Regions from separate parts of the Sutcliffiella cohnii genome, predicted to be linked through region 2. Evidence: a T-box and tRNA genes for the amino acid it is inferred to sense, from the RefSeq annotation. Region 2 holds a T-box; the other holds one or more tRNA genes.
The links. A T-box is a leader RNA that pairs with one kind of tRNA and senses whether it is charged. The one in region 2 lies ahead of ileS (isoleucine--tRNA ligase), so its partner is inferred to be a tRNA-Ile.
Positions count from the first base shown of each region.

Region 1: it encodes a tRNA-Ile, which carries the amino acid that the T-box ahead of ileS (isoleucine--tRNA ligase) is inferred to sense. The anticodon was not compared.

Region 1 covers NZ_CP018866.1:3,545,856-3,560,284, reverse strand. Annotated here, with positions in the region: gene BC6307_RS17850 (hypothetical protein) at 328-576, shown strand; tRNA gene BC6307_RS17845 (tRNA-Ala) at 671-743, opposite strand; gene BC6307_RS17840 (MgtC/SapB family protein) at 829-1,530, opposite strand; gene BC6307_RS17835 (DMT family transporter) at 1,651-2,553, shown strand; gene BC6307_RS17830 (hypothetical protein) at 2,721-3,251, shown strand; gene BC6307_RS17825 (hypothetical protein) at 3,295-3,477, opposite strand; rRNA gene BC6307_RS17820 (16S ribosomal RNA) at 3,949-5,500, shown strand; rRNA gene BC6307_RS17815 (23S ribosomal RNA) at 5,870-8,805, shown strand; rRNA gene rrf (5S ribosomal RNA) at 8,922-9,038, shown strand; tRNA gene BC6307_RS17805 (tRNA-Val) at 9,048-9,123, shown strand; tRNA gene BC6307_RS17800 (tRNA-Thr) at 9,298-9,373, shown strand; tRNA gene BC6307_RS17795 (tRNA-Lys) at 9,559-9,634, shown strand; tRNA gene BC6307_RS17790 (tRNA-Leu) at 9,640-9,720, shown strand; tRNA gene BC6307_RS17785 (tRNA-Gly) at 9,734-9,808, shown strand; tRNA gene BC6307_RS17780 (tRNA-Leu) at 9,817-9,905, shown strand; tRNA gene BC6307_RS17775 (tRNA-Arg) at 9,924-10,000, shown strand; tRNA gene BC6307_RS17770 (tRNA-Pro) at 10,005-10,081, shown strand; tRNA gene BC6307_RS17765 (tRNA-Ala) at 10,109-10,181, shown strand; tRNA gene BC6307_RS17760 (tRNA-Met) at 10,204-10,280, shown strand; tRNA gene BC6307_RS17755 (tRNA-Ile) at 10,283-10,359, shown strand; tRNA gene BC6307_RS17750 (tRNA-Ser) at 10,377-10,469, shown strand; tRNA gene BC6307_RS17745 (tRNA-Met) at 10,557-10,633, shown strand; tRNA gene BC6307_RS17740 (tRNA-Asp) at 10,634-10,709, shown strand; tRNA gene BC6307_RS17735 (tRNA-Phe) at 10,875-10,950, shown strand; tRNA gene BC6307_RS17730 (tRNA-Thr) at 10,978-11,053, shown strand; tRNA gene BC6307_RS17725 (tRNA-His) at 11,079-11,151, shown strand; tRNA gene BC6307_RS17720 (tRNA-Gly) at 11,158-11,231, shown strand; tRNA gene BC6307_RS17715 (tRNA-Ile) at 11,237-11,313, shown strand; tRNA gene BC6307_RS17710 (tRNA-Asn) at 11,471-11,545, shown strand; tRNA gene BC6307_RS17705 (tRNA-Ser) at 11,549-11,639, shown strand; tRNA gene BC6307_RS17700 (tRNA-Glu) at 11,654-11,725, shown strand; gene BC6307_RS17695 (GNAT family protein) at 12,032-12,826, shown strand; gene glgB (1,4-alpha-glucan branching protein GlgB) at 13,338-14,429, shown strand, end outside.
Region 2 covers NZ_CP018866.1:2,619,663-2,634,091, reverse strand. Annotated here, with positions in the region: gene ftsA (cell division protein FtsA) at 1-1,231, shown strand, start outside; gene ftsZ (cell division protein FtsZ) at 1,270-2,421, shown strand; gene spoIIGA (sigma-E processing peptidase SpoIIGA) at 2,825-3,754, shown strand; gene sigE (RNA polymerase sporulation sigma factor SigE) at 3,802-4,521, shown strand; gene sigG (RNA polymerase sporulation sigma factor SigG) at 4,662-5,441, shown strand; gene BC6307_RS13025 (YlmC/YmxH family sporulation protein) at 6,086-6,343, shown strand; gene pgeF (peptidoglycan editing factor PgeF) at 6,429-7,256, shown strand; gene BC6307_RS13015 (YggS family pyridoxal phosphate-dependent enzyme) at 7,258-7,935, shown strand; gene BC6307_RS13010 (cell division protein SepF) at 7,953-8,411, shown strand; gene BC6307_RS13005 (YggT family protein) at 8,419-8,688, shown strand; gene BC6307_RS13000 (YlmH family RNA-binding protein) at 8,722-9,495, shown strand; gene BC6307_RS12995 (DivIVA domain-containing protein) at 9,579-10,079, shown strand; T-box leader at 10,139-10,366, shown strand; gene ileS (isoleucine--tRNA ligase) at 10,424-13,201, shown strand; gene lspA (signal peptidase II) at 13,659-14,126, shown strand; gene BC6307_RS12980 (RluA family pseudouridine synthase) at 14,126-14,429, shown strand, end outside.

The DNA.
Region 1 (14,429 bases), 930 kb from region 2:
GGAAGTAGTACTACTAATTAAGAATGCTACTCTAATACCCATAATAATTATGATTGAGAACAAGCTAAAGAGAAAATTCAAAGTATATCCCTCCACATTGAAGTTTAGTGTCAAATGATAACACTAATGTTAGTGTTAATTTGTGAAATAAATTTATTCAGTGGAATACCTAATATAAAATAATATTAGATGAATAAAAATAAAAAAGAGAAACAGCTTATTGAAACTAAGGGTGTTTTAGTTTAATTAGAATGCTAGATCTAATATCAGGGGGGGGCTGGTTAATGTTTAAGAGTGATTACGAGGAACCCTTTATTGGAATAGGAATTGAAGCCTATTGATGTGGAAACAGCTTTAAATATTCCAAACACAAAAGATACTAGACAGGCTATATGTATTTTGATTTTTGGAGGAGAAAGTAAACCTGCTTTTATGGTCGAAATGCTAAAACCCTCCTATATAAGATATAAACCATACAATAACTCATTTTTAACGCAAGGGCACTCTAGACTTTACGGAAGACATTGGGAAGAAGTTGAAAAATTACTTAAGGGAGCAAAAAAACTAAAAAAATAGTCATTCGTCAACAATTCGTCAACAAATGTAGATTTTACTAAGAATGCAAAGGAGTAAAAAAAGAAAAAACCTTGATATATCAAGGTTTTAGGTATGGAGCATAGCGGGATCGAACCGCTGACCTTTTGGCTGCCAGCCAAACGCTCTCCCAGCTGAGCTAATGCCCCGAAATTAAGTATAAACTTATTTTAGTTATTACTTAAAAATCTGTCAATTACTAAAAACAAAAAATCTACAGTACAATACTGCAGATTATCCCATATTCTCGACTTCGACTTGGTATACATCTTGAAGAGACTTCATTGCATAAAAAACATCGGTTGTGTACATTTTTCTATTTGTCATAACGATACAGCTTATCACAATGTCGTTTGATTCTTCCTTTACTTTTACCCTCTTAACGCCAAAACCTTTTCTTTTAATTTCTTTTATTAGGTCTGTTAAATTGGCATCGCGCTCTGTATATAGCTTTACTTTTATTTCTATTTCCTTCAATCTTTTAGGTCCGATCCAACTAATAATGTCGGGTAAAATTTTTACTCCTAAAATAATAAAAAGTACCCCTAATGTTGCCTCTGCATAAAATCCAACTCCGATCGTAATACCAATTCCAGCAGATGCAAGTACAATAGAAGCAGTTGTTAATCCGGAAATGACATCATTATTCCTTCTTAAAATAACTCCAGCCCCTAAAAAACCGATTCCACTAATTATGTAAGAAGGGATACGTCCTGGATCCATTGGACGAGAATATTCTTTTGAAAATAAAAACGCTGACTCATAGGATACAATCGTTAATAGACAGGCTATTACTGATACAATTAAACAAGTTTTTAACCCTAGAGGTTTTCCTTTCAACTCTCTTTCTAAACCGATTATGAAACCAGCAAGAGCAGCTAATGATAATTTTAATAGTACGTTATTTTGGATGGCTTGTTGAAAAAGTTCGAGCATCTTCTCACCCTCTCTCTACTCTTCTTTAATGTTGAAAAAAATAATGTTAGAAAATTATAACAAATTAATGTAAAATGATAAAGGTATTTATACTACATTACCTATAAGGAGATAGACATCATGAGTAAATGGTTTAATCCATATGTAGCCTTAGCGATTGGAGTTGTTTCCGTATCACTTTCTGCTATTTTCGTAAAATTTGCTGAAGCTCCAGCGGGTATAATTGCCTTTTATCGTTTATTATTCTCTGTTCTAATTTTATTACCAGTATTCTTATATAAATATGTAGGAGAATTAAAAGGTATTACGAAAAAAGATTGGTTCTTCTCTACCGTTGCAGGGGTTTTCCTTGCGTTTCATTTTATTCTATGGTTTGAGTCATTAAATTACACGAGTGTTGCTAGTTCAACCGTATTAGTTACTCTTCAACCCTTGTTTGCATTTGTCGGGACATATGTTTTCTTTAAAGAAAAAATTACAATTAAAGCGGTATTCTGTGGTGCAATAGCCATATTCGGTAGTTTTATTATTAGTTGGGGAGATTTCCGAATAAGTGGTATGGCACTGTATGGAGATATTTTGGCTCTTATTGCTTGTGCTTTAGTAACAGCCTACCTATTGTTTGGACAGGAAGTTCGCAAAAGATTATCCCTAATCACCTATACTTTTATTGTATACGGAATAAGCACTATTACCCTTTTCATATATGTTGTTGCAATGAACTATCCATTAACAGGATATGCAAATAGTGATTGGTTATGGTTTTTCCTATTAGCAGTTGTATCGACTCTATTAGGTCATTCCCTATTTAATTGGTCAATAAAATGGATAAGTACGAACGTTATCTCAATGAGTATATTGTTTGAACCCGTTGGGGCAAGTGTACTCGCTTTCTACCTTTTAAATGAATCTATTACGTTAACTCAGTTTATTGGAGGAAGTATTGTAATTTTAAGTATTGCAGTATACTTAAGAGATAATCGGAAAATAAAACAACGGACCAAACATTTAAAAGTAGGATAAAACAGAAGGACTCTTATGAAAGAGTTCTTTTTTATTGTAAAAATTTAATAGGATAATTTCTATATACTACGTCTTACTAATGTTGCATTAAAACTAAAGTGGATAAATAAAAAACGATGGGCAAATAATAATTTTTGTGTAAACCTATTAGAAAGGATATGAGGGTAATGAAGTTAAAAGCTTTTCTCTTTCTGACGGTATTATGTTTATTAGTAGCCTGTGGTAACGATGAAGAAAAGAAGAAGAAGGAAAAAGAAGAAGCTACACCTAAAACAGAAGAAACACAACGTCAAACTGGTAATTATACTACGTTAGAGGAACTAGAAAACATGGACATCAGTTCAGAGAATTTTAATTGGGATGATATTTACATATCAAGAGAAACTTTTAATGAAATATTAAAAGGTTTAACTGAACCAGATGCTGAAGAAGAGGTACTAATTGATCGGGCTGAATATATTGAACCAAATACAATTGAAATTGTAATTAATAATAAAGAGGGAGAATCATTAGAGAATACATTTCAAGCAGTTTTTTTAGATACGTTTATCCGACAGTTTTACAAGCATTCAGAACTATATAAGGAAGAAGAACCTCGAATTCGAATAGTGGATCTTGATGAGGTTGTAGTAGCTGAAAATACAGAACCTATTAACTTCGATGAAGAAGAAAATGCAAACACTGAAGAGGGTAACTAACAAAAAAAGGCTGTCCTTATGTACGGACAGCCTCAATATATATTTACACTAGCTTATTTGCGAAAATAGCAAAAATCATTGCTAAAGTAAAGCTAAAAATAACTCCTTCTCCTCTTACTTTCCCCTTTTTTTCAAATAATTTTATTCCCTCAAAATATGCGTATAAGAATAATCCAACAGAAGACATTAAGGCTACAATCATTGCTACATTTTTTACTAGATCCATTTTGGAACCTCCTATTAAATTTGTTATGCATAGTAGAGCATATGATAGAGGAATAAAAATAATTCTAGTAATTATTAAAAAAATATAGATTAAAGTTAAACGTTCTATTAACATAGGGATATTAAAACTAGTCCTTTGTAGTTCTACTAAATATAAAATACTAATCCGTACTAATGACAATATACTAATTTAATCGTTTCAGTGTACTTTGAAAAAAATATTAAAAAAGGTATTGCAAAATAATTTTCAACATGATATATTATTACTTGTCGCCGCGAGATGGCGCGAAAATAAAAGAAAAAAATAACTACTTGACGAATTGAAGACAAGTTGTTATTATAAGAAAGTCGCTTCTGAAGCGAAAATGTTCTTTGAAAACTAAACAAAACAATAGCGTGCAAGTCGGTTTTTTAAAATCGACAAAACAATAAATTGACGATAAGTCAGCAAACATTTTGAGCAATCAAATACTCTACGGAGAGTTTGATCCTGGCTCAGGACGAACGCTGGCGGCGTGCCTAATACATGCAAGTCGAGCGAACTTCTTTAGAGCTTGCTTTAAAGAAGTTAGCGGCGGACGGGTGAGTAACACGTGGGCAACCTGCCTGTAAGACTGGGATAACTTCGGGAAACCGGAGCTAATACCGGATAATATATAGTACCTCCTGGTACTATATTGAAAGATGGTTTCGGCTATCACTTACAGATGGGCCCGCGGCGCATTAGCTAGTTGGTGAGGTAACGGCTCACCAAGGCAACGATGCGTAGCCGACCTGAGAGGGTGATCGGCCACACTGGGACTGAGACACGGCCCAGACTCCTACGGGAGGCAGCAGTAGGGAATCTTCCACAATGGACGAAAGTCTGATGGAGCAACGCCGCGTGAGCGATGAAGGCCTTCGGGTCGTAAAGCTCTGTTGTTAGGGAAGAACAAGTGCGAGAGTAACTGCTCGCACCTTGACGGTACCTAACCAGAAAGCCACGGCTAACTACGTGCCAGCAGCCGCGGTAATACGTAGGTGGCAAGCGTTGTCCGGAATTATTGGGCGTAAAGCGCGCGCAGGCGGTTTCTTAAGTCTGATGTGAAAGCCCACGGCTCAACCGTGGAGGGTCATTGGAAACTGGGAGACTTGAGTGCAGAAGAGGAGAGTGGAATTCCACGTGTAGCGGTGAAATGCGTAGAGATGTGGAGGAACACCAGTGGCGAAGGCGACTCTCTGGTCTGTAACTGACGCTGAGGCGCGAAAGCGTGGGGAGCAAACAGGATTAGATACCCTGGTAGTCCACGCCGTAAACGATGAGTGCTAAGTGTTAGAGGGTTTCCGCCCTTTAGTGCTGCAGCTAACGCATTAAGCACTCCGCCTGGGGAGTACGGTCGCAAGACTGAAACTCAAAGGAATTGACGGGGGCCCGCACAAGCGGTGGAGCATGTGGTTTAATTCGAAGCAACGCGAAGAACCTTACCAGGTCTTGACATCCTCTGCCACCTCTAGAGATAGAGCGTTCCCCTTCGGGGGACAGAGTGACAGGTGGTGCATGGTTGTCGTCAGCTCGTGTCGTGAGATGTTGGGTTAAGTCCCGCAACGAGCGCAACCCTTGTTCTTAGTTGCCAGCATTTAGTTGGGCACTCTAAGGAGACTGCCGGTGACAAACCGGAGGAAGGTGGGGATGACGTCAAATCATCATGCCCCTTATGACCTGGGCTACACACGTGCTACAATGGACGGTACAAAGGGCAGCAAAACCGCGAGGTCGAGCCAATCCCATAAAACCGTTCTCAGTTCGGATTGTAGGCTGCAACTCGCCTACATGAAGCCGGAATCGCTAGTAATCGCGGATCAGCATGCCGCGGTGAATACGTTCCCGGGCCTTGTACACACCGCCCGTCACACCACGAGAGTTTGTAACACCCGAAGTCGGTGGGGTAACCTTTTGGAGCCAGCCGCCTAAGGTGGGACAGATGATTGGGGTGAAGTCGTAACAAGGTAGCCGTATCGGAAGGTGCGGCTGGATCACCTCCTTTCTAAGGAAAATCACGCTCATTGTTTTGTTTAGTTTTGAGAGATCATTCTCTCGTTCTATATTGGAAGAACTAAAGCGAGGAACCGTGCTAAAAGGTATTGTTGCTTATTTCTAACCTTTATTTGTTCTTTGAAAACTAGATAATATAAGTAATCAAGATACATTCACAAGTATCGTTCATCTTAGTAATTTTCTAATGATAACAATTCGCTGTTATCAACGAAACCTAATTTTGGGTTGAATACTAAGACAAATTAGAAGCGAGCAGGTTGAGGAAGCGACTGAGCGAGCGCCGGAGTGTACAAAAGCGTACATGAGGACGTGAGCGAAGGAAGCTGACTAGAGAAGCCGAAGCTTATCATTTGTCGACGGTTAAGTTATTAAGGGCGCACGGTGGATGCCTTGGCACTAGGAGCCGATGAAGGACGGGACTAACACCGATATGCTTTGGGGAGCTGTAAGTAAGCTTTGATCCAGAGATTTCCGAATGGGGAAACCCACTACTCGTAATGGAGTAGTATCCTTACCTGAATACATAGGGTATGGAAGGCAGACCCGGGGAACTGAAACATCTAAGTACCCGGAGGAAGAGAAAGCAAACGCGATTTCCTGAGTAGCGGCGAGCGAAACGGAATTAGCCCAAACCAAGAGGCTTGCCTCTTGGGGTTGTAGGACACTCTATACGGAGTTACAAAAGAACGGGGTAAACGAAGCGACCTGGAAAGGTCTGTCATAGAAGGTAAAAACCCTGTAGTTGAAACCTCGTTCTCTCTTGAGTGGATCCTGAGTACGGCGGGACACGAGAAATCCCGTCGGAAGCTGGGAGGACCATCTCCCAAGGCTAAATACTCCCTAGTGACCGATAGTGAACCAGTACCGTGAGGGAAAGGTGAAAAGCACCCCGGAAGGGGAGTGAAAAGATCCTGAAACCGTGTGCCTACAAGTAGTTAGAGCCCGTTAATGGGTGATAGCGTGCCTTTTGTAGAATGAACCGGCGAGTTACGATTACGTGCAAGGTTAAGTTGATGAGACGGAGCCGTAGCGAAAGCGAGTCTGAATAGGGCGTCATAGTACGTGGTCGTAGACCCGAAACCAGGTGATCTACCCATGTCCAGGGTGAAGTTCAGGTAACACTGAATGGAGGCCCGAACCCACGCACGTTGAAAAGTGCGGGGATGAGGTGTGGGTAGCGGAGAAATTCCAATCGAACCTGGAGATAGCTGGTTCTCTCCGAAATAGCTTTAGGGCTAGCCTTGAGTAAAGAGTCTTGGAGGTAGAGCACTGATTGGACTAGGGGTCCTCATCGGATTACCGAATTCAGTCAAACTCCGAATGCCAAAGACTTGTTTCTCAGGAGTCAGACTGCGAGTGATAAGATCCGTAGTCAAGAGGGAAACAGCCCAGACCGCCAGCTAAGGTCCCAAAGTATACGTTAAGTGGAAAAGGATGTGGAGTTGCTTAGACAACCAGGATGTTGGCTTAGAAGCAGCCACCATTTAAAGAGTGCGTAATAGCTCACTGGTCGAGTGACTCTGCGCCGAAAATGTACCGGGGCTAAACGTATCACCGAAGCTGCGGACTGTTCTTACGAACAGTGGTAGGAGAGCGTTCTAAGGGCGTTGAAGCTAGACCGTAAGGACTGGTGGAGCGCTTAGAAGTGAGAATGCCGGTATGAGTAGCGAAAGAAGGGTGAGAATCCCTTCCACCGAATGCCTAAGGTTTCCTGAGGAAGGCTCGTCCGCTCAGGGTTAGTCGGGACCTAAGCCGAGGCCGAAAGGCGTAGGCGATGGATAACAGGTTGATATTCCTGTACCACCTCATTCCGTTTGAGCGATGGAGGGACGCAGGAGGATAGGGTAAGCGCACTGTTGGATATGTGCGTCCAAGCAGTTAGGCTGGATAAGTAGGCAAATCCGCTTATCCTAAAGGCTGAGCTGTGATGGCGAGGGAAATATAGTACCGAAGTTCCTGATTCCACACTGCCAAGAAAAGCTTCTAGCGAGGAATATGGTGCCCGTACCGCAAACCGACACAGGTAGGCGAGGAGAGAATCCTAAGGTGAGCGAGAGAACTCTGGTTAAGGAACTCGGCAAAATGACCCCGTAACTTCGGGAGAAGGGGTGCTCTGTTAGGGTGTTAAAGCCCGAGAGAGCCGCAGTGAATAGGCCCAGGCGACTGTTTAGCAAAAACACAGGTCTCTGCGAAGCCGTAAGGCGAAGTATAGGGGCTGACGCCTGCCCGGTGCTGGAAGGTTAAGGGGAAAGGTTAGCGCTTTGGCGCGAAGCTTTGAACCGAAGCCCCAGTAAACGGCGGCCGTAACTATAACGGTCCTAAGGTAGCGAAATTCCTTGTCGGGTAAGTTCCGACCCGCACGAAAGGCGTAACGATCTGGGCACTGTCTCAACCAGAGACTCGGTGAAATTATAGTACCTGTGAAGATGCAGGTTACCCGCGACAGGACGGAAAGACCCCGTGGAGCTTTACTGTAGCCTGATATTGAATTTTGGTACAGCTTGTACAGGATAGGTAGGAGCCTGAGAAGCCGGAGCGCTAGCTTCGGTGGAGGCGTCGGTGGGATACTACCCTGGCTGTATTGAAATTCTAACCCGCGAGCCTTATCGGCTCGGGAGACAGTGTCAGGTGGGCAGTTTGACTGGGGCGGTCGCCTCCTAAAGAGTAACGGAGGCGCCCAAAGGTTCCCTCAGAATGGTTGAAAATCATTCGTAGAGTGTAAAGGCACAAGGGAGCTTGACTGCGAGACCTACAAGTCGAGCAGGGACGAAAGTCGGGCTTAGTGATCCGGTGGTTCCGCATGGAAGGGCCATCGCTCAACGGATAAAAGCTACCCCGGGGATAACAGGCTTATCTCCCCCAAGAGTCCACATCGACGGGGAGGTTTGGCACCTCGATGTCGGCTCATCGCATCCTGGGGCTGTAGTCGGTCCCAAGGGTTGGGCTGTTCGCCCATTAAAGCGGTACGCGAGCTGGGTTCAGAACGTCGTGAGACAGTTCGGTCCCTATCCGTCGTGGGCGTAGGAAATTTGAGAAGAGCTGTCCTTAGTACGAGAGGACCGGGATGGACGCACCGCTGGTGTACCAGTTGTCTTGCCAAAGGCATAGCTGGGTAGCTACGTGCGGACGGGATAAGTGCTGAAAGCATCTAAGCATGAAGCCCCCCTCAAGATGAGATTTCCTTTAGCATTATGCTAGTAAGATCCCTGAAAGATGATCAGGTTGATAGGTTCGAGGTGGAAGCGTGGCGACACGTGTAGCTGACGAATACTAATCGATCGAGGACTTAACCAATGTATATGAACGATACGAACTATCTTGATGAAAATATTATCTAGTTTTGAAAGAATAAAAAAACACTTGATTTTTTATGAAAAGTGAATATAATTATTCTTGTCACTTAATAATAGTCTGGTAATGATGGCGAAGAGGTCACACCCGTTCCCATACCGAACACGGAAGTTAAGCTCTTCAGCGCCGATGGTAGTTGGGGGCTGTCCCCCTGCGAGAGTAGGACGTTGCCAGGCTGTTATAACGGAGGATTAGCTCAGCTGGGAGAGCACCTGCCTTACAAGCAGGGGGTCGGCGGTTCGATCCCGTCATCCTCCACCATTATTATTTAACTAAACTAAATATGCCGGTGTAGCTCAGTTGGTAGAGCACGATCGAATACGCTTCGAAGGAATCACTTCAGCGCACAAATCGAGCTGCTACTTGAATAATCTTTCTGAGATTTGGGTGACGGCTATTAAAAAGAAGTAATAGTTTTAAATGCAAATTATATATGCCGGTGTAGCTCAGTTGGTAGAGCAACTGACTTGTAATCAGTAGGTCGTGGGTTCGACTCCTATCGCCGGCACCATTTATTAAGTGCCATTAGCTCAGTCGGTAGAGCACGTCGGAATTTGCTACGAAGCATAAGCTTCAGCGTACATGCCGAGCTGCTACTTGAATTAACATCCTGAGGCATGGACGTCTAAAGGAAACACTTCTTCGAATAGTATCATGCTTACAGTTGTATTAGACTTTAGGCAGAATAATAATTAAGTGCCATTAGCTCAGTCGGTAGAGCATCTGACTTTTAATCAGAGGGTCGAAGGTTCGAGTCCTTCATGGCACACCATCTACGCGGGTGTGGCGGAATTGGCAGACGCGCTAGACTTAGGATCTAGTGTCTTTGACGTGGGGGTTCGAGTCCCTTCACCCGCATAAGTAAATATTAGCGGAAGTAGTTCAGTGGTAGAACACCACCTTGCCAAGGTGGGGGTCGCGGGTTCGAATCCCGTCTTCCGCTCCACGAAAGTTGCCGGGGTGGCGGAACTGGCAGACGCACAGGACTTAAAATCCTGCGGTAGGTGACTACCGTACCGGTTCGATTCCGGTCCTCGGCACCATTTTTAAAAATAAGAATAGCGCCCGTAGCTCAATTGGATAGAGCGTTTGACTACGGATCAAAAGGTTAGGGGTTCGAGTCCTCTCGGGCGCGCCATTCACGGGAAGTAGCTCAGCTTGGTAGAGCACTTGGTTTGGGACCAAGGGGTCGCAGGTTCAAATCCTGTCTTCCCGACCAGATAACATTTTAATTGATTTAACTCATGGGGCCTTAGCTCAGCTGGGAGAGCGCCTGCCTTGCACGCAGGAGGTCAGCGGTTCGATCCCGCTAGGCTCCACTTATCTTTAATAAAATACTTTGGCGGTGTAGCTCAGCTGGCTAGAGCGTACGGTTCATACCCGTGAGGTCGTGGGTTCGACTCCCTCCGCCGCTACCAAAGGACCTTTAGCTCAGTTGGTTAGAGCAGACGGCTCATAACCGTCCGGTCGTAGGTTCGAGTCCTACAAGGTCCACCATGTATCATTCATAATTCGGAGGAATACCCAAGTCCGGCTGAAGGGATCGGTCTTGAAAACCGACAGGGGTGTTAAAGCCCGCGGGGGTTCGAATCCCTCTTCCTCCGCCATATTATATTTATCATTCAAGAAATTATATCGTTCGAATGATGAAAAATGGCTACTTTAGAAAAAGAATATGTAGTAATTTTTATCGTCGCGGGGTGGAGCAGTCCGGTAGCTCGTCGGGCTCATAACCCGAAGGTCGCAGGTTCAAATCCTGTCCCCGCAACCAGGTCCCGTGGTGTAGCGGTTAACATGCCTGCCTGTCACGCAGGAGATCGCGGGTTCGATTCCCGTCGGGACCGCCATTATAAAAATTAATATTTAGGCTCGGTAGCTCAATCGGTAGAGCAACGAGCAAAGCATCATCGAAATTACTACGAGTTGTACTCGTCGAGAGGCTTCTTGAATAATCTTCCTGAGACGAGGACAATGGATACGAAAGACAAAGTTTAGGCCCGAAAATATTAAATGGCTCGGTAGCTCAGTCGGTAGAGCAATGGACTGAAAATCCATGTGTCGGCGGTTCGATTCCGTCCCGAGCCACCATTTTAATTATTATTATAAATCTTAAATGCCGGTGTAGCTCAGTTGGTAGAGCAACTGACTTGTAATCAGTAGGTCGTGGGTTCGACTCCTATCGCCGGCACCATCAATATTATTAGTACATTACCATGGCGGTTGTGGCGAAGTGGTTAACGCACCAGATTGTGGCTCTGGCACTCGTGGGTTCGATTCCCATCAATCGCCCTTTATGCGGGTGTAGTTTAATGGTAAAACCTCAGCCTTCCAAGCTGATGTCGTGGGTTCGATTCCCATCACCCGCTCCATTTAGGGGCCTATAGCTCAGCTGGTTAGAGCGCACGCCTGATAAGCGTGAGGTCGATGGTTCGAGTCCATTTAGGCCCACCATATTTTATTCCACCATAGCTCAGCGGTAGAGCAACGAGCAAAGCTTCATAGAATAACTGCGAGTTGTACTCGTCGAGCAGCATCTTGAATTAGCTTTCTGAGACGAGGACATTCGGCTATATGAAATCTAGTTCGTAAAAGAAAATAATATTTCTATTCCACCATAGCTCAGCGGTAGAGCATTCGGCTGTTAACCGAAGGGTCGTAGGTTCGAATCCTACTGGTGGAGCCATTTGGAGAAGTACTCAAGTGGCTGAAGAGGCGCCCCTGCTAAGGGTGTAGGTCGGGTAACCGGCGCGAGGGTTCAAATCCCTCCTTCTCCGCCAGCTATATGAAATTTGGCCCGTTGGTCAAGCGGTTAAGACACCGCCCTTTCACGGCGGTAACACGGGTTCGAATCCCGTACGGGTCATCTAAACAGTAGTCTATAAGACTACTGTTTTTTCTTTTGCTAGGAAACTAAAAAAATTGTAACTTTGTAGTGAACAGTATAACCTATTTGTCTCTTCTAGGACGAGCGCATAAACCAACTGCAAATTTTCTGTTACGTCCATATGACATAGCAACTCGAATTATCCTAGTTACCACTGCATTTCGTTTCCTCTTTCCCTTTGTTTAAAATGGTTGATTCTATCCATATTTCTATAGTTTGTTATAATAAATATAGTTACACAACTAGATCGACATCTTACTCTTTTAAGTAGGAAGTGAATTTAAGATGTTACCTTTTAATCTATCAAAACAGCTAGAACTCTCCGAAATTAATATGGTTACCTCACGATTACGTGCCCTTCAACAAATATCTAATAACGAATTAGGTGTAAATATTACTCAATTTGGCAATGCAACTGCCTTTTCAATTAATGGTATACCTGGTCCAGCTTACAATACAGTGAAAGGATTAACAGATGCAGAAGAACATCTTTTAGATGAAATCTTTTTCCATTATGCCGCGAAAAAAATTCCAATACAACTAGAGATAGTACCTGGACATGTAAGCTCACGACTGTTATCCAAACTTCCAAACTACGGAGTTTCTCACAAAGATTTTCATACTACATTGTTTAGTTCTGGGTCAAAGCCAACTATTCATAAGTTAAATAGCCATGTAAACATTACTGAATTAACCGTTGAACAGTTTCATCTATATGGAGAAATTTATGTAAAAGCTTTTAACATGCCAACTTCTTTTAAAGAAGCAGTAAGTGGAAACAACATAATATTGCATGGTTTAGAAGGTTGGAAATTCTATTTGGCCACTATTGAAGAAAAGCCAGTCGGAGTAGGAGTATTACATATACATCATCATGTTGCAACTTTAGCTGTAGCCGCTACACTTCCAGAAAAGCGTGATAAGGGTATACATACTAGCTTAATATATGAACGCATATATGATGCTTTAGGTAGTGGTGCTCAATTAATATGTGGACAAGCTAAGTATGGAAGTGTTAGCCATTATAATATGCACAAGTTGGGCTTACAAGTAGCTTATACGAAAGCTCTATGGTCCTAATATAAAAATAATGTACTATCCTTCCATCTAAGTATCGTTTGGAGAAAGTATAAGATAATACAACACCTAACATTTATACAAGAATCTTAATTTTATGGTTTACTTTTATATATAGTATGTAAATGCAAAAAGCTCGTTTATTACGAGCTTTTTTTTTGCAAGTAAATTAAGAAAATGGTGGCATTAAGTTTTCACAGTATAAAAATAGGTCAAAATATACAATAAGAAACTATTATTCCACAAAAATTTTTCCATTTAACATAAAAACATATCGACAGGTTTCTACAAAATGCTACTCGTTTGTGAAATTTGTGAAAACGTTAGCACGAGTAATAAAAAAATGTGTTCGTTCTAGTAGAAGCATTGAAAGCGGTTAATTTCTTCTGCAGCTTTCGACAATAATTTTATTATTTAAAATTTTGTAAAAACATGTCTACAAAAATAATTATACAGTTGTCAGAAAACTATTTATCATAATTAGTAGGAAACATTATGAAGGAAGGGTGAAGAAATGCTTGTCGCTACTCCAACAGATTATCAGTTGCACTTATTTCATGAAGGAACATACTACAAAAGCTTTGAATTGTTTGGTTCACACATTGTAAAGAAAAGAAGAAAGTTAGTAGGTACTAGATTTACTGTTTGGGCACCAAATGCTAAAAATGTTAGATTGATTGGTTCCTTCAACAATTGGAATGGATCTAGTAATGAATTAGAAAGGTTGAATAAGGAAGGTGTTTGGACAATACTCATTCCAGATGAGGACTTGAGTGGACATCTTTATAAGTACGAAATAGTCACACAAACTGGTGAGATTTTACATAAAGCAGATCCGTACGCTTTTTATTCAGAAGTGCGACCAAATACTGCCTCTATCGTCTATCCATTAAACGGCTATAAATGGAAGGATGCAAATTGGCGACGTAAGAAAAAAAGACAATCTATATATGAAAAGCCATTGTTTATATATGAGCTACATCTTGCATCTTGGAAAAAGAAACAAGATGGTTCTTTGTATAATTACGAGGAATTGGCAGATGAATTAATACCGTACGTTAAAGAAATGGGTTATACCCACATAGAATTATTACCATTAGTTGAACATCCATATGATCGTTCGTGGGGATATCAAGGTACTGGCTATTACTCTGCAACAAGTCGGTATGGAACTCCACATGAACTGATGATGTTTATTGATAAATGTCATCAAGAAGATATAGGAGTCATTCTTGATTGGGTTCCAGGGCATTTTTGTAAAGATGCACATGGATTATATATGTTTGATGGTACTCCAACATTTGAATATGCTGCATATAACGATAGAGAAAATGAGGTATGGGGAACAGCAAATTTTGATTTAGGAAAAACGGAGGTTCAGAGCTTTCTAATCTCCAATGCGATCTTTTGGATGGAATATTTCCATGTAGATGGCTTCCGTGTGGATGCAGTAGCAAATATGCTGTTTTGGCCTAATTCGGATGAGCTCCATGCAAATCCTTTTGCGATAAATTTTTTAAAGAAATTAAATGAAGCAGTATATGAATTTGATTATAGTGCGTTAATGATTGCTGAAGATTCAACAGATTGGCCCCTAGTAACAAAA
Region 2 (14,429 bases):
AGTAATCATAGCTGAAATGTTAAATGATACTTTAAACATTATTGGAGTCGGTAATGTAAACTCTACCGGTATTAGAAAAGGATCGATTGTCGATATAGATGAAACAGTTCATTCCATTAAAAAGGCAGTAGAACAGGCAGAACGTATGGTTGGTATGTCTATCAATCGAGTGATTGTTGGAGTATCTGGCAACCATGTACACTTACAAAACTGTCATGGTGTTGTGGCAGTATCTAGTGATAATAAGGAAATAACAAATGAAGATATTACAAGAGTAATAGATGCCGCGCAAGTTTTCTCTATCCCACCGGAAAGAGAAATAATAGATTGTATTCCTAAACAGTTCATCGTGGATGGGTTAGATGGAATTAACGACCCACGTGGAATGCTTGGTGTACGTCTTGAGATGGAAGGTACTTTAATTACTGGCTCTAAAACTATATTACATAATGTACTCCGCTGTGTAGAAAGAGCTGGATTGGAGATCACTGACATTTGCTTGCAACCTTTGGCATTAGGCTCCATAGCATTGTCTAAAGATGAGAAAAATCTAGGTGTAGCACTTGTTGATATTGGCGGAGGTTCAACAACTGTAGCTATTTATGAAGAAGGTCAGCTAGTGACAACTAGTGTGATTCCAGTCGGTGGTCAACATATTACGAAAGACATCTCGATTGGATTACGAACTTCTACGGAAGATGCTGAAAAAATCAAAGTAAAACATGGACATGCTTTTTATGATTATGCATCTGAAGAAGAAGTGTTTAGTGTCCCAATTATAGGTAGTGATCAACATCAGCAATTTAACCAATTGGAAATTTCCGATATTATCGAAGCGAGAATGGAAGAAATTTTAGAACTTGTTCATCAAGAAGTGAAAAGACTAGGTGTGCAAGACATTCCAGGCGGTTATGTATTAACTGGTGGTGTTGTAGCGATGCCAGGTGTTCTTGAATTGTCACAAGCAATTTTAAAAAATAATGTACGCAAAGCAATACCAGATTATATAGGTGTTAGAGAACCACAATATACGACAGCTGTTGGTCTTATTCAGTTTGCATACAAGAATGCGAAGTTACAAGGAAGAAATGTCGAAGCAACTACACAAAATGAATTTACTGAAAACAGAGCACAAAAACAAAGTACTACCGTCACAAAAACTGTAAAACAAAAAGAAGAGCAAAAAACAGGTTCAAAGGTGAAAAAGTTTTTCGGGCTTTTCTTTGAATAAAACTCTCGGTAGAACATTTGGAATTAGGAGGATCAGTCATGTTGGAGTTTGATACTAGTATCGATCAATTAGCTACCATAAAAGTAATAGGAGTCGGTGGAGGCGGTAATAATGCTGTAAACCGAATGATTGAGCACGGTGTACAAGGAGTAGAATTTATCGCGGTAAACACAGATGCACAAGCTCTTAATCTATCAAAAGCTGAAGTGAAAATGCAAATAGGTGGGAAACTTACTAGAGGGTTAGGTGCAGGTGCTAATCCTGAAGTGGGTAAAAAAGCTGCTGAAGAGACGAAAGAACAAATTGAAGAAGCACTAAAGGGTGCAGACATGGTATTCGTTACAGCCGGTATGGGTGGTGGAACAGGTACTGGTGCAGCGCCTGTTATTGCTCAAATCGCCAAAGACCTTGGAGCATTAACGGTTGGAGTCGTTACTAGACCATTTACATTCGAAGGTAGAAAGCGTCAGACGCAAGCTACTGGTGGAATTGCTGCTATGAAAGAGGCGGTTGACACTCTAATTGTTATTCCAAATGATCGACTTTTAGAAATTGTAGATAAAAATACACCAATGTTAGAAGCTTTCCGTGAAGCAGATAATGTATTACGACAAGGTGTACAAGGTATTTCAGATTTAATTGCGACTCCTGGATTAATTAACTTAGACTTTGCTGACGTTAAAACTATTATGTCAAACAAAGGTTCTGCCCTTATGGGTATCGGTGTTGCAACTGGGGAAAATCGTGCTGCTGAAGCGGCTAAAAAAGCAATTTCCTCCCCATTACTTGAGAAATCAATTGATGGTGCTCAAGGTGTGTTAATGAATATTACTGGAGGAACAAACTTAAGTTTATACGAAGTGCAAGAAGCTGCTGATATTGTTGCTTCTGCTTCCGATGAAGAAGTTAATATGATTTTCGGATCCGTTATTAACGAAAACTTGAAAGAAGAAATAGTAGTTACTGTTATTGCGACAGGCTTTAGAGAAACTGACCTTGGTAGCGGCAATCAAAATAGTCGACCAAGTTTTGGAGCACCGAAGCAGCAACAACAACCAACTGTTAAAAGAGAAGTGAAACGCGAGGAGCATGTTCAAGAAGCACCTTCACGTCCTTCTCAATCAACTCAACCAGTTGAAGATACATTAGATATTCCAACGTTTTTACGAAACAGAAACAGACGTAGATAACATTAAGAGGATGGTATAGCTATTAGCTTACCATTCTCTTTTTTTACTTTACGTAGAGTCCTAAAGGCCATAACTTTTGTTATTAAAGTTGAGAAGCTTGAACACAATTAACCGTTTTTCATTAACAAATATTTAACATTTAAAAGAACGTTCCATCCCAATTTCAGGTAAGACTACGAACGTGTATTTGCTTTTGGCAGAACATCTACAATTCCTCCATAAAGCCATCATTTCATGACAAAATCCGAAAAGAATCCTCAAAAAATTGTTTTCTACTATCGGCATAAACTGACAGACTTTCTAATAGTGTGTACTATATACTAATTGCAAGTGAAAAAAGGTAGTGAACTGGATGTGGTAAAGAACTTCGTGAAAAAAACTATTGAATAAAAGAGGGACTATTTTGACTGTTTATTTAGATGCAATTTGGTTTTTAAATTTTACATTTGATTTTTTGCTCCTAAAAATTACAGCAATAGTTTTAAAAAGACAAACTGCAACGTGGCGTTTAGTTTTAGGTGCATTTATCGGTTCATTAATTGTTGTATTAATGTTTACATCTCTTCAAGCTATTGTTACTCACACTTTAGTAAAACTGGCATTCTCTGTTGCGATGATTTTAATATCGTTTGGTTTTAAACGGTTTCGATATACGTTTGAAAATTTATTAGTTTTCTATATTACTACATTTGCTGCAGGTGGTGGAATGATCGGTGTCCACTATTTTATTCAAGTAGATCAAACATTCGCGAAAGAGGCCATTCTTACCTTAACAGAAGGAATGGGAGATCCTATTTCATGGCTCTTTGTCATAATCGGTTTTCCGATTGTACTATACCTTTCACGGAGTCAGTCTACATTAGTGGAATCTAGAAAATATAAATATGATCAATTGGCATCTGTTTTATTAAAGATTGAAGAAGAAGAAATTGAACTAAAAGGTTTGATTGATAGTGGAAACCAACTTCAAGATCCGATTACAAAATCACCTGTAATGATATTACAAGTTTCAGAGGATACACAATTCGTACCGAAAGAAATCTTTCAAGCTATGGAGGCTTTAGACCAGATCGGTAATTGGCCAACTTTTCCAGAAGAGGGGAAATGGCTCAACCGTATTCGGATGATTCCTTTTAGAGCAGTTGGTAAGGATTCTACAATAATGATAGCTATTAAACCAGATAAAGCTATCATTCACCATGATGGATTAACATATGAAGTACATAAATTTTTAGTTGGTTTAACGAAAACGCCCCTTTCTTCTGAAGGAGATTATAACTGTATCCTACATCCAACAATGCTGAACGGAACGGAAAGTAAAAATGTATCTTAAAAATAGAAAGCATCAACATTATATCTGCTAAAAGGAGGAAGTTGTAAATGGGTAAATGGAAAATAAAAATTACGTATTTTTGGTATAAATTATTAATTAAACTTAAAATTAAAACGGATGAAGTGTACTATATTGGTGGGAGCGAAGCATTACCACCTCCACTATCTAAAGAAGAAGAAGAGCATTTATTAATTAAATTACCAAATGGAGATCAAGCTGCCAGATCTATTCTTATTGAACGTAACTTGCGACTTGTAGTATACATTGCCAGGAAATTTGAGAATACAGGTATCAATATAGAAGACCTAATTAGTATTGGTACGATTGGGTTAATTAAAGCAGTTAATACGTTTAATCCTGAAAAGAAAATTAAACTTGCAACGTACGCTTCAAGATGTATTGAAAACGAAATTTTAATGTATTTAAGAAGAAACAATAAAATACGATCTGAAGTTTCATTTGATGAACCTTTAAATATTGATTGGGATGGTAATGAGCTATTGTTATCCGACGTTTTAGGAACAGAAGAAGACATCATTACGAAAGATTTAGAAGCAAACGTCGATAGAAAGTTATTGTTAAAAGCGTTAGAACAGCTCAATGATCGTGAGAAGCAAATAATGGAGCTGCGTTTTGGTTTAATAGGTGGAGAAGAAAAAACACAAAAAGATGTTGCAGATATGCTTGGTATATCACAGTCATATATTTCTCGTTTAGAGAAAAGAATTATTAAAAGATTAAGAAAAGAATTTAATAAAATGGTGTAAAAAAAATTTTTAGCAACAAACATAATATTTACAAGGATTCCCAGTAGTTGTCAGAATTGCAAAAATTGTATATGTGCATAATTTTCCCTCTGAAGGAGATACTTAACTTTGAACAGCAACTCCTGTTAGGAGGGGAAGGAATGTCACGTAACAAAGTTGAAATTTGCGGAGTAGATACATCAAAGCTTCCTGTCTTAAAAAATGAAGAAATGCGGAAACTCTTTAAACAAATGCAAAGCGGAGATGACTCAGCACGGGAAAAACTTGTAAATGGAAATTTACGTCTAGTTTTAAGTGTTATACAACGATTTAATAACCGTGGTGAATATGTGGACGACTTATTCCAAGTTGGCTGTATTGGCTTAATGAAATCAATTGATAATTTTGATCTAGGTCAGAACGTTCGTTTTTCTACTTATGCTGTCCCGATGATTATCGGAGAAATTAGGCGGTATTTACGAGACAACAATCCTATTCGAGTGTCAAGATCTTTAAGGGATATTGCCTATAAAGCTTTACAAGTAAGAGAACGGTTAATAAGTGAAACTTCTAAAGAGCCAACAGCTGAGGAAATTGCCAAAGTATTAGACGTCCCACATGAAGAAATTGTTTTTGCATTAGATGCAATTCAAGATCCAGTTTCTTTATTTGAACCGATTTACAATGACGGTGGGGATCCAATTTTTGTAGTGGATCAATTAAGTGATGAGAAAAATAAAGATATTAATTGGATTGAAGAACTTGCATTAAAAGAAGGTATGAGAAGACTAAATGACCGGGAAAAACTTATCTTAAGAAAAAGGTTTTTTCAAGGCAAAACGCAAATGGAAGTTGCTGAAGAAATTGGAATATCCCAGGCGCAAGTTTCTCGGCTAGAAAAAGCAGCTATTAAACAAATGAATAAAAATATTCAAAGTTAGAAAAAACATCTTTTGGACAAGTCCAAAAGATGTTTTTTCATATTATATGGTGCACATCTTGCACCAGGCTAAAGTAACGCCCGCAACGACGCACAGGACGTGCTAGTGTCGACCGTTCGACAGACGAAAGCGGTACGGTCCACCAAGCACATGGCCTCCAGCGCAGTGAAACGGACTACCATACTACTACCATGCTATTTTCATGGTAGACACACATGCAAGCTAAATTTGCACCATGGTGTATGAAAATAGGGACTTGTATTTTGAACTGCTATATTGTCTTTTCCTCTCAAGGTCAAGAACCTAGAGTGGAACGTAGCGGAAGGTGTGAGACTCCTGCGGGAGTAGAGGGAAGGCTGAGACCCCACAGGGCTTTAGCCCGAGGGAGGCTCAGCTCCCTCCCCGCGGAAAGCGAACACCTGAAGCGAAGTGAAACGGACAAATTTAATACTGCCCTGCTATTTTCATGGTAGACCCTCATGCAAGTGAAATTATGCACCTATGAAAGCAATTCCGGCAATTTTAAAAGGAGTCACCATTCTACATAATTTCAATATATTTCGTACATGAAACAGCGCATTATTAACATATATATAGACTAACAGTATTTAAGCAAAATGGGATAGGAATGAGGAGGAACTAAAATGGTTAAAATATCAGAATTTCAAATAAAAGATGTTGTTAACGTTTCAGAAGGAAAAAGATTAGGAACAATAGGGGATATTGATATTAATTTAACTACTGGAAAAATTGAAGCAATAATCGTAAGCGGATCCGGAAAAATGTTAGGTCTATTCAATAAAGAACAAGAAATTATTATTCCATGGAGAAATATTGTGAAAATAGGAGCGGACGTTATTTTAGTTAGACATCAAACAAAATATGAAGAAATTGAGGAATAAGGAAGTCGAAATTTGAAAATACTCTTAAACTTACGGTGAATTATGGTACAATATGAAGGAATATGTAACAATTAGAGGTGTGAAAATGACTGAACCTTTTAAACTAGAAAAAGAATCATATTTGTCAATAATACCGTGGGAAAATGAAAACAGTACCTTAACAGTTGGCTTCTCAACAAAAAATGGTGGGTTCAGTCAAGGATATTTTTCTTCATTAAACTTAGGCTTACATGTGAATGACTCTGATGAAGATGTAAAGAAAAATAAAGAAGCCCTCTCTACTCAACTTCAATGGGATACAAAAGATTGGGTTGCTTGTGAACAAATTCATAGTAATAATATTGTGAAAGTTCATGCTCAGCATAAAGGGTCTGGTTTATTTAATTATTCTAGTTCTATTAAAGGAACAGATGGAATTTACACCAAAAAGAAAAACATTTTACTTACGTTATGCTATGCAGATTGTGTACCTATTTATTTCTGGTCCGAACCTGATGAAATGATTGGTGTCGCACATGCTGGTTGGAAAGGTACTGTAAATGAAATCGGCAAAAAAATGATTGAAGCATGGTTGGAGGAAGGAATAAAAGTAGAAAATATTAAAGTGGCAATCGGACCTGCTATTTCTTCCTGTTGTTATGTCGTTAATGATTATGTTATGGATAAAGTGAAGCAATTAATAGGAGACAAGCCAGTTGATTCTATCTGGTCAGAAATAGAAACTGGCCAATATAAATTACACTTGCAACGTTTAAACGAAGCATTGTTGTTGCAAGTGGGTATAAAGAAAGAGAATATAATAGTAAGTTCATATTGCACTAGCTGTAATGATGATTTGTTCTTCTCTCATCGACGGGACGAAGGAAAAACAGGAAGGATGTTAAGCTTTATCGGTTTAAAGGAGGAGCAATAATTTGTCTGTGAAACAAAATCTCGAAAACATCCGAGGAAAAATAAAATCAACATGTGAAAAAGTAAATAGAAATGAATCTGACATAACGATTATTGCTGTTACGAAATATGTTAGTAATGATAGGGCAAAAGAAGCCATAAGTGCTGGTGTTACACATTTAGGTGAAAATAGAGATGAAGGATTTCGTGAAAAATGGGCAACTATACAGGAGGCTGCAACATGGCACTTTATTGGTACATTACAGACACGAAAAGTAAAAAACATAATAAATGAGATAGACTACATTCATTCTTTAGATCGCTTGTCCCTTGCGAAAGAAATAAATAATCGAGCTAATAGTGAAGTGAAGTGCTTCGTACAAGTGAATGTTTCTCAAGAAGATTCTAAACATGGGTTAAATCCTAATGACGTATTAACATTCATGAAAGATTTACATTCTTATCCAAACATTAAAGTAGTTGGTCTAATGACGATGGCACCATTTACAGACGACGAAGCGATTATTAGAGAGTGTTTTCGCAGTCTAAAGAAATTACAGTTAGATGTACAAGCTCTTAACTTAACATATGCACCTTGTACAGAGTTGTCAATGGGTATGTCTAATGATTATACAATTGCAATAGAAGAAGGTGCCACTTTTATTCGAATAGGAAGTGCACTAGTTGGTGAAGATTCGTAATTTGGGGGTGTTAATGAATGAGTATTAAAACAAAGATTAAAAGTTTATTTGCATTAGATGACGAATATGAATATATAGAACAAGAAGTTTATGAGGAAGAAGAAGTAGAACCTCGCAAAACACGGTCTTCTATTCATCAAACTAACGGCCAAAGTAATGTTGTTAGTTTACAAAGTGTCCAAAAAACATCAAAAGTCATATTAATGGAGCCAAAATCTTATTCAGAAGCTACAGATATTGCTGACCATTTGAAAAATAGAAGAGCAGTAATTGTTAATTTACAAAGAGCTCATCAAGAAGAAGCTAGACAAATTGTTGATTTTTTAAGCGGGACTGTTTATGCAATAAGTGGTGAGATTCAAAAGGTTGGTATTAACATTTTTTTATGTACACCAGATACAGTTGATGTTGCAGGGTCCATCACGGAATTTTTACAACATGATCAGTCCAACAATACTGAAATAAAAAGGTGGTAAAAAGTTTATGGGTTTAATTTTATACATCGTAAGCCAATTAGTTATGTTCTATTCTTTTGCATTAATTATTTACGTCTTATTGTCATGGTTTCCAGGGGCAAGAGAGTCGGCATTTGGTAGAATTTTAGGTACAATTTGTGAACCATATTTAGATATGTTTCGTCGAATCATCCCACCACTAGGAATGATTGATATTTCTCCAATTGTAGGTATTTTAGCACTACGCTTTGCTTATAGTGGTCTAGTATCGTTATTTAGAATGCTTGGCTTAGTATAATTTTTAATACGAAAAAGATAGGATACTTTAACAATGAATATTTATCAACATTTTCGACAAGAGGAACATGATTTTATTGATCAAGTCCTTGAATGGAAAGAAACAGTTGAAGAACAGTATGCTCCTAAACTAACAGATTTTTTAGATCCAAGAGAGCAAGAAATAGTTCGAATAGTGGTAGGAGAAAATCAGGAAGTAAAAGTCGGCTTTCACGGTGGGAATGAAGGGGCAGAAAGAAAGCGAGCATTATTATATCCAAGTTATTTTAACCCTACATATGCTGATTACAATATAAAAGCATTTGAGTTGTCTTATGCAAGTAAGTTTATTAAATTAGAACATCCACAAATATTAGGTTCACTTATGAGTTTAGGCTTAAAAAGAAGTAAATTTGGGGATATCATATTTAAGGAAGATCGTATCCAAATTGTAGTCGCAGAAGAAATAAGTTCTTTTGTTGAACTGCAATTAAAAGAAATAGGTAGAGCATCTGTTTCTCTACGCTTAATCCCTTTAGAAAACATTAGTTCTGTAAAAGAAAACTGGGAAGAATCTACAACTACGATTACATCAACTAGACTAGATGTAATCGTAGCGTCAATTTATAATATGGCTAGACAAAAAGCAAAATTATTAGTAGAAGGCTCCAAAGTAAAAGTTAATTGGAGACTGGTGGAGCAGCCGTCTTTTGACTGTCAAGAAGGAGATGTTATATCGGTTAGAGGATATGGTCGATGTAAGCTAATTTCCCTTGAAGGTAAAACGAAAAAAGATAAATGGCGGCTTATTTTTGGAAAACGAAAATAAATGCTTGAAAAAGAAGGATTTCGTCTGTAATTGTCGAATATTACAAAGCAACATGATCGATCTATAAATGGAGGTGGCTTCTAATGCCGTTAACACCACTTGATATTCATAATAAAGAATTTAGTAAAGCCTTTCGTGGATATGATGAAGATGAAGTAAATGAATTTTTAGACCAAGTTATTAAAGATTATGAGATGATTATTCGTGAAAAGAAAGAGCTTGAAGAAAAAACGAAAGAATTGAATGAACGACTTTCTCACTTTAGTTCAATTGAACAAACATTAAATAAATCTATTCTCGTGGCACAAGAAACAGCAGAAGATGTAAAAAGTAATGCGCAAAAAGAGGCCAAATTAATTATTAAAGAAGCAGAAAAAAATGCAGATCGTATTATAAACGAAGCATTAATAAAATCTAGAAAAATTCAAACAGAAATCGATGAGTTAAAGAAACAGTCTAAAGTGTTCCGTAACCGTTTTAGAATGTTGATTGAAGCGCAATTGGAAATGATTCAAATGAATGATTGGGATCACCTAATGGAATACGAACAAAAAGATAAAGAATTAGAAGAAAATCGAGTATAAACTTGACTTTCAATCTTAAAATTATGTATAATACCTAACAAAATCACTTATTAATATTTAATAAAACGTAGATAGGGACAGTAGTTTTTTCACAAAATTATAAAAGCGAATCGAGGATGGTGGAAGCTCGATATAATTAGGAAAAATGAAGATCCCCCTTGAGTGCAAATTTGAAACTGTCATGGGAGTAAAAGATGCCGATTCATTCACGTTACGAATGATTTAAGTGGACTAATATGTATTAGTCAATTTAGGGTGGTACCACGGGAGTTTCTCTCGTCCCTTTCTAGGGATGAGAGAGCTCCCTTTTTATTTTATAAAGTAAACAAGTTGGAGGAAAGAAAATGGAGTATAAAGATACGTTACTCATGCCAAAAACGGAATTTCCGATGAGAGGAAATTTACCAAATAAAGAGCCGCAAATTCAAGAAAAATGGGCAGAAATGAACATTTATGAAAAAGTACAAGAAAGAACGAAAGGGCGCCCGATGTTCGTTTTACATGACGGACCACCGTATGCAAATGGAGACATTCATATGGGGCATGCTTTAAATAAAATTATTAAAGACATCATTGTCCGCTTTAAATCGATGAACGGTTACCATGCACCGTACGTCCCAGGATGGGATACGCACGGGTTACCGATTGAAACTGCTTTAACAAAGAACAAAAAAGTAAAACGTAAAGAAATGTCAGTTGCCGACTTTAGAAAGTTATGTGAAGAATATGCCTATGATCAAATAGAAAGACAAAGAGAGCAGTTCATGCGTCTAGGTGTACGTGGTGACTGGTTTAACCCTTATATCACATTAAAGCCAGAATACGAAGCACAACAAATTAAGGTTTTCGGAGAAATGGCAAAAAAGGAATTAATTTATAAAGGCCTAAAGCCTGTTTATTGGTCTCCATCTAGTGAGTCTGCATTAGCTGAAGCAGAAATTGAATACCAGGATAAACGTTCACCATCTATATATGTTGCGTTCCCAGTTATGGACGGAAAAGGTGTGTTAGATGAGACTGTTCGTATTATTATTTGGACGACAACACCTTGGACTATTCCAGCTAACCTAGGAATTTCTGTTCATCCAGAGTTAGACTATAGTGTAGTAAAAGTGAACGATGAGAAGTTTTTAATTGCATCTGCTCTTTTAGAAAATGTAACGAATGTATTAGAGTGGGAAAATGCAGAAGTAGTTCAAACGTTAAAAGGTGCACAGCTTGATAAAGTTGTTGCGAAGCATCCAATTTATGATCGTCCATCATTAGTAATGTTAGGAGAACATGTTACAACTGAATCAGGTACGGGCTGCGTTCATACTGCTCCTGGCCATGGGGAAGACGATTTTATCGTTGGTCAAAAATATGGTTTAGATGTTTTATGTCCAGTTGACGCTAAAGGATATATGACTGAAGAAGCAGTAGGTTTTGAAGGGTTATTTTATGATGAGGCAAATAAGCCAATTACAGAAAAATTAAAGGAAGCTGGAGCACTATTAAACCTTACCTTTATTACACACTCTTACCCACACGATTGGCGTACGAAAAAACCAACGATTTTCAGAGCAACTGCGCAATGGTTTGCTTCTATCGATAAAATTCGTGGCGAGTTACTACAAGCAATTAACGATACGAAATGGGTACCAGCATGGGGGGAAACACGATTATACAACATGGTTCGTGATCGTGGAGATTGGTGTATTTCTAGACAAAGAGCTTGGGGTGTGCCGATTCCAGTATTTTATGCTGAAAATGGCGAAGAGATTATAACGGATGAAACGATAGAGCATGTATCTAAATTGTTTAGAGAACATGGTTCAAACATTTGGTTTGAAAAAGAGGCGAAAGATTTATTACCAGCTGGATTCACGCATAAAGGTAGCCCAAACGGCCAGTTTACGAAAGAAACAGACATTATGGATGTATGGTTCGATTCAGGGTCTTCCCACCAAGCTGTATTAGAAGAAAGAGATGATTTACAACGTCCTGCCGACCTTTATTTAGAAGGTTCTGATCAATATCGTGGTTGGTTTAACTCTTCCTTATCAACAGGCGTTGCTGTAACAGGGAAAGCCCCATATAAAGGAGTTTTAAGTCACGGTTTCGCACTAGATGGTGAAGGTAGAAAGATGAGTAAATCATTAGGGAATGTAGTTGTTCCATCTAAAGTCATGAATCAATTAGGTGCGGATATTTTACGTCTATGGGTTGCATCTGTTGACTATCAAGCAGATGTACGTGTATCAGATAATATTTTAAAACAAGTGACAGAAGTGTATCGTAAAATCCGTAATACATTCCGATTCTTATTAGGTAACCTCGCTGACTTTAACCCAGCAGTAAATAAAGTAGAGGTTGAACAGTTGCGAGAAGTAGATCGTTACATGTTAGTGAAACTTAACAACTTAACAGATAAAGTTAAAAATGCATATGAAGAATATGAATTTGCTAGTATTTATCACGCAGTTCATAATTTCTGTACAATTGAACTAAGCTCCTTCTATTTAGATTTTGCAAAAGATATTTTATACATTGAAGCAACTGACGATCATGCTCGTCGTTCCATTCAAACAGTACTATACGAAACGTTACTTGCTTTAACAAAGCTAGTAACTCCTATTTTACCTCACACTGCCGATGAGGTATGGGGACATATTTCGTTTGTGGAAGAAGAAAGCGTGCAATTAGTTGATATGCCAACAACAATCCCAGTTAATAATGCAAAAGCAATTGAAGAAAAATGGGATGCGTTTATGACGCTAAGAGACGATGTACTAAAAGCATTGGAAGTAGCTAGAAACGAAAAAGTCATCGGTAAATCACTTAATGCGCATGTAACACTTTATCCAACAGAAACGACGAAAAACTTACTTCAGTCTATTGAAGAAAGTGTTCAACAAATCTTTATCGTTTCCGGTTTAACAATCTCTACTTCAATTAAAAATGAAGCACCTGAATCAGCTCAACAATTTGAAAATGTTGCTATTGAGATTGCACCAGCCGAAGGAGAAACTTGTGAACGCTGTTGGACAGTAACAACAACAGTAGGTGAAGATAAAGACCACCCAACACTTTGCCCGCGTTGTGCAAGTGTAGTAAAAGAAAACTATACAACTAACAATTAACAAACCGGTGCTCTTCATTGGATTAGTCCTTGAAGAGCACTTTTTTTAATTTTATTCGAACCCATATAGGTAAAAACATACACCATGCGAATGAAAATAGGTGGTTTGTATTTTGAACTGCTATAATGTTTTTTCCTCCAAAGGTCAAGAACCTAGAGTGGAACGGAGCGGAAGGTGCGAGACTCCTGCGGGAGTAGCGTGAGACTTGAGACCCCGCACGTAGCGTAGCGAAGGAGGAGGCTCAAGCCACGCCCGCGGAAAGCGAGTACCTGCAGAGAAGTGAAACGGACTAGGTTAATACTTTTAACAATAATCAATGTTGTCTAAATTGAAATGTTAATGTACTAAACAGGACAGTTTTCAGGGTAGACAACAACTATTCCAAATAAAATTGTCAATTCCCAACCTGTTTTGATATAATTCTTAAGTATATATAAGACGGGGTGGAGGAACTAGCGTGATCTATTTTTTAATCGCTTTATTTATAATAGCATTAGACCAATTAACAAAATGGCTTGTAGTAAAAAACATGCAAATTGGTGAAAGTATAACTATTATCGAAAACTTTTTATACATAACATCACATCGAAACCCAGGTGCTGCTTGGGGGATACTTGCTGGTCAAATGACCTTTTTCTACATCGTAACACTTATTGTTGTAATAGGCTTAATTTATTACATAATGAAATTACCAAAAGACCAAAAGATTTTTGGAATTGCTCTTTCATTAATGTTAGGTGGAGCAATCGGTAATTTTATTGATCGTTTATTCCGAAAGGAAGTTGTGGATTTTGTTAATACATACATTTTCACTTATGACTTCCCAATTTTTAATGTAGCAGATTCAGCGTTAGTAGTTGGCGTAGGGATTGTTTTAGTATTAACACTCTTAGAAGGTAAGAAAGAGAAGGAGCTATCAAAATAATGGAAGAAACATTAACCATCATCATAGATGAGACAAAAAAGAATGAACGGCTTGATAAAGTAATTTCTGAAAGTGAATGGTCACGTACGCAAGTACAACAATGGATTAAAGAAGGACATGTGCTTGTAAACGGACAGAAAGTAAAATCGAACTATAAAGTTTCTATAGGTGATGAAATTCAAGTTACCGTCCCAGAAGCAATAGAAGTAGATATTTTACCAGAAGATATACCTCTAGATATTTATTATGAAGACAGTGATGTTATTGTAGTGAATAAACCTAAAGGAATGGTTGTCCATCCAG